DNA from 2 places in the Mitsuaria sp. BK037 genome. Region 2 is predicted to be linked to the other one. Evidence: riboswitches for the same ligand, from Rfam matches in the RefSeq annotation. Region 2 holds a riboswitch; the other holds the start of a gene.
What was found. Region 2 has a riboswitch for S-adenosylhomocysteine ahead of ahcY (adenosylhomocysteinase). Riboswitches for the same ligand answer to the same signal wherever they lie in the genome.
Positions count from the first base shown of each region.

Region 1 (2,199 bases), on a different contig from region 2:
ACCCCGATCCCTTGCAGCGTGGCCGCCGCGCGGTCGCCATGGCCGGCCAGGGCCTCGCGCTGCGCCTGGGCCAGCGCCTCGGGCCGCAGCGCATGCTGGTCCTGCTGCGCGGCGCTGTCCAGGTTCATCGTCAGCGCCGCCAGGCCCAGCGTGCGCCGGCGGCCCTCGCTCCAGCCGAGCTGGCGGGTCGTCATCTCCGCCAGCACCAGCGACAGCAGCGCATGCCGCGCGCTGTACTGCAGCGGCTCCTGGCCCGCGTCGTGCACCAGCATCGCCAGCGAGGCATCGGGCTGCTGCGTCAGGCGCGACAGCACCGTGTCCAGCAGCTGCGCCAGGCGCAGGAGGAAGTCCGGCCGATGCGGATCGCGCAGCACCTGCTGCGCATGCCACTGCAAATCGGCCCAGATGGCGGTGTGCGCCGGCCCCGTCGCCGCCGGCAGGGGCATGGGCCGCGTGGGCTTGTACTCGGCCTTGGCATTGGCCAGCGCGGACAGCGAGGCCCCCTGCAGCATCATCGTGTCGAGCTTGTGGGCCAGGGCGCGCTGGTATTCGCGCGTCTCGTGCGCCTGGACCCAGGGCCCGCGCGCCAGCAGCTCGCGCACCTGCGGCGTGTCGGGCAGCGGATGCCCGGCGGCGAACAGCAGGTGCCCCGCCGCGTCGCGCAGCGAGAAGGTCAGCACCTGTCCCACGCGCAGGCTGTTTGAAGGAAGTTGGACCAGATCCACGTGGCCTTCCCGGCGACCGGACGTCGCCTCCTCGTTGTTGTCGTTGTCGGATGTCGCCGTGCCTGCGCCGGTTCCCTCCACCGCGGCACGCTGCGGGCGAGCATAGGTCCGCGCGAGGCTTCGGCAGGCATTCCGGCACGAACAAAGCAGGGCCGGACCGGTAGAATGCACGCCGTTTCCGCTGCCAGCAATGCCGCATTCGCGGCATCGGGGCGGCGGTGGTTTCCGAGGAGCGTTGCGACAGGTCCCGTCATCCGGGCGCCCGCCAGGCTCGGAACGGCGCGGTCGGACCCCGGGACCCCGCTGAACAACGACGCTCACCGTCCCGCCCCGCGCGGGGTTGCGGTGAGTTGCGCGGCCCCGTCTCGATCCAGCTTCCTCCAGCCTCGAAGAGCGCCGCCGCCATGTCCGCCCTCCCTCCCGCTTCCGACGCCAGCACCGCTCCGGGCCGCGCCGCCGTCCCCCCGATGAAGCTCTCCGGCCTGGAGCCGGTGGCCATCGGCGCCGGCACGCTGTTCGTCAACGTGGGCGAACGCACCAACGTCACCGGCTCCAAGGTCTTCGCGCGGATGATCCTGAATGGCGATTTCGAGCAGGCGCTGAGCGTCGCCCGCCAGCAGGTCGAGAACGGCGCCCAGGTCATCGACATCAACATGGACGAGGCCATGCTGGACAGCAAGGCCGCGATGGTGCGCTTCCTCAACCTGATCGCCTCCGAGCCCGAGATCGCGCGCGTGCCGATCATGATCGACTCCTCCAAGTGGGAGGTGATCGAGGCCGGGCTCAAGTGCATCCAGGGCAAGGGCATCGTCAACTCGATCTCGCTGAAGGAGGGCGAGGCCGAGTTCCGCCGCCAGGCCAAGCTGATCCGCCGCTATGGCGCGGCCACCGTGGTGATGGCCTTCGACGAGACCGGCCAGGCCGATACCTACGAACGCAAGATCCAGATCTGCGAGCGCGCCTATCGGCTGCTGGTCGACGAGATCGGCTTCCCGCCCGAGGACATCATCTTCGACCCCAACATCTTCGCGATCGCCACCGGCATCGAGGAGCACAACAACTACGCGGTCGACTTCATCGAGGCCACGCGCTGGATCAAGGCGAACCTGCCCGGAGCGAAGGTCAGCGGCGGCGTGTCCAACGTGTCCTTCAGCTTCCGCGGCAACGAGCCGGTGCGCGAGGCCATCCACACGGTCTTCCTGTACCACGCGATCCAGGCCGGCATGGACATGGGCATCGTCAACGCCGGCATGGTCGGCGTCTACGACGAGATCCCCGCCGACCTGCGCGAGCGCGTCGAGGACGTGGTGCTGAACCGCCGCGAGGACGCGACCGAGCGGCTGCTCGAGGTGGCCGAGTCGGTCAAGGGCGCGGCCAAGGACGACAGCGCCAAGCTGGCCTGGCGCGCGGGCGACGTCGACGCGCGGCTGTCGCATGCGCTGATCCACGGCATCACCGATTTCATCGTCGAGGA
Region 1 covers NZ_JACHYS010000003.1:168,631-170,829, reverse strand. The annotation lists gene FHT37_RS17520 (HD-GYP domain-containing protein) at 1-725, opposite strand, end outside; S-adenosyl-L-homocysteine riboswitch at 947-1,051, shown strand; gene metH (methionine synthase) at 1,130-2,199, shown strand, end outside.
Region 1: another riboswitch for S-adenosylhomocysteine. It lies ahead of metH (methionine synthase); the one in region 2 lies ahead of ahcY (adenosylhomocysteinase).

Region 2 (2,199 bases):
CCACCCCCACCGACAGGGGCACCCGTTCGAACATCAGCTGGTCATTCGTCGAGTCGCCGACATAGACCCACTCCCGCGGATCGAACGCTCGCCCGGTCAGCCGCTTCACCGCCCACTGGGCGGCGGTCCACTTGCTGTGTTCCCCGATCCAGCCGTTGACGTGGATCGAGCTCACCGTCGCCACCAGCCCATGGGCGCGCATCAGGTCGCAGACGGCGGCGATCGCGTCGTCGTCCAGCCGCGTGAATTCGCTGTGGTCGACCGCGATGTCGGTCAGCCGCCCCGCGCTGTCGCGCGCCAGCTGGGCGCCCGGCACCGTCGCCACGATCGCCCCCGCGCAGGCCTGCAGACGCGCGAAGTTCTCCCGTCGCGTCGCGTCGTCCTGGGCGAACTCGGTGACCAGCGCGTCGTTCTCCCGGTGCAGCAGCACCCCGCCGTTCTCCGCCACGATCCCCCGCAAGGGCCAGTCCAACGCGAAGGGCGCGCTCCAGCCCGCGGGCCGGCCGGTGATCGCGATGACGGGGACGCCGGCGCCCTGCAGCCGATGCAGGGCCGCCAGCGCGGCGGGGGCGATGTCGCCCTCGGCCGTCAGGGTGTCGTCGATGTCGGTCAGCACCCCGCGCAGGGGGAGCCAGGCCGCGCGGGGACAGTCGCTGAGCGGGGGGATCGTTCGCATGGGGGGCGATTGTGGCCCCGACCGTGACGCTGTCATCGAGCCGTCGAACGGAACATGTCTACAATCGCGCCCTGTTCCGAGGAGCGTTGCGACCTCCCATCCCATCGAGGCCAGGCTCGGAACCGCCGCGCGGCGACGTGCCCGCGGCCATGGCAACCGCGCTCACCCGTCGACCCTTCGCAGGCCGGGTGAGGACCGAGCGGCAAGTGCCCTCCCCACTTCTCCCCATGTCCTGATCGCTGGCGTCGACGGCCCTTCCTCGCAGGAGTCCGCATGAACGCCCAACTGAAGCCGCTGGCCCAAGACCAGTACCTGATCAAAGACCTGTCGCTGGCCGACTGGGGCCGCAAGGAGATCAAGATCGCCGAGAGCGAGATGCCCGCGCTGATGGCGATCCGTGAGGAATACGCCGCGGCCCAGCCGCTCAAGGGCGCGCGCATCACCGGCTCGCTGCACATGACGATCCAGACCGCCGTGCTGGTCGAGACGCTGCAGGCGCTGGGCGCCGAAGTCCGCTGGGCCTCGTGCAACATCTTCTCGACGCAGGACCACGCCGCCGCCGCGCTGGTCGCCGTCGGCACCCCGGTCTTCGCCTACAAGGGCGAGACGCTGGAGGACTACTGGGACTACACCCACCGCATCTTCGAATTCGGCGCCAAGGGCCAAGCGGGCGAAGGCCCCAACATGATCCTGGACGACGGCGGCGACGCGACGCTGCTGATGCACCTGGGCCAGAAGGCCGAGAAGGACCTGTCGGTCCTGGCCAATCCGGGTAGCGAGGAAGAGCGCATCCTGTTCGCCGCGATCAAGAAGAAGATCGCCGAAGACGCGACCTGGTACACCCGCAAGAGCGCCGAGATCATCGGCGTGACCGAGGAAACGACCACCGGCGTACATCGCCTGAAGGAGATGTCGGCCAAGGGCACGCTGCTGTTCCGCGCGATCAACGTCAACGACTCGGTCACCAAGAGCAAGTTCGACAACCTCTACGGCTGCCGCGAGTCGCTGGTGGACGGCATCAAGCGCGCCACCGACGTCATGGTCGCCGGCAAGATCGCCGTGATCGCCGGCTACGGCGACGTGGGCAAGGGCTCGGCGCAGGCGATGCGCGCGCTGTCGGCCCAGGTCTGGGTCACCGAGATCGATCCGATCTGCGCGCTGCAGGCCGCGATGGAGGGCTTCCGCGTCGTGACGATGGAATACGCCGCCGACAAGGCCGACATCTTCGTGACCACGACCGGCAACAAGAACGTGATCCGCCACGAGCACATGGCTGCGATGAAGCACAACGCGATCGTCTGCAACATCGGTCACTTCGACAACGAGATCGACGTCGCCTCGCTCGAGCAGTACGAGTGGGAAGAGATCAAGCCGCAGGTGGACCACGTGATCTTCCCGGACGGCAAGCGCATCATCCTGCTGGCCAAGGGCCGCCTCGTGAACCTGGGCTGCGGCACCGGCCACCCGAGCTACGTGATGTCGTCGAGCTTCGCCAACCAGACGATCGCGCAGATCGAGCTGTT
Region 2 covers NZ_JACHYS010000002.1:942,001-944,199, forward strand. The annotation lists gene FHT37_RS16190 (HAD family hydrolase) at 1-676, opposite strand, end outside; S-adenosyl-L-homocysteine riboswitch at 749-847, shown strand; gene ahcY (adenosylhomocysteinase) at 950-2,199, shown strand, end outside.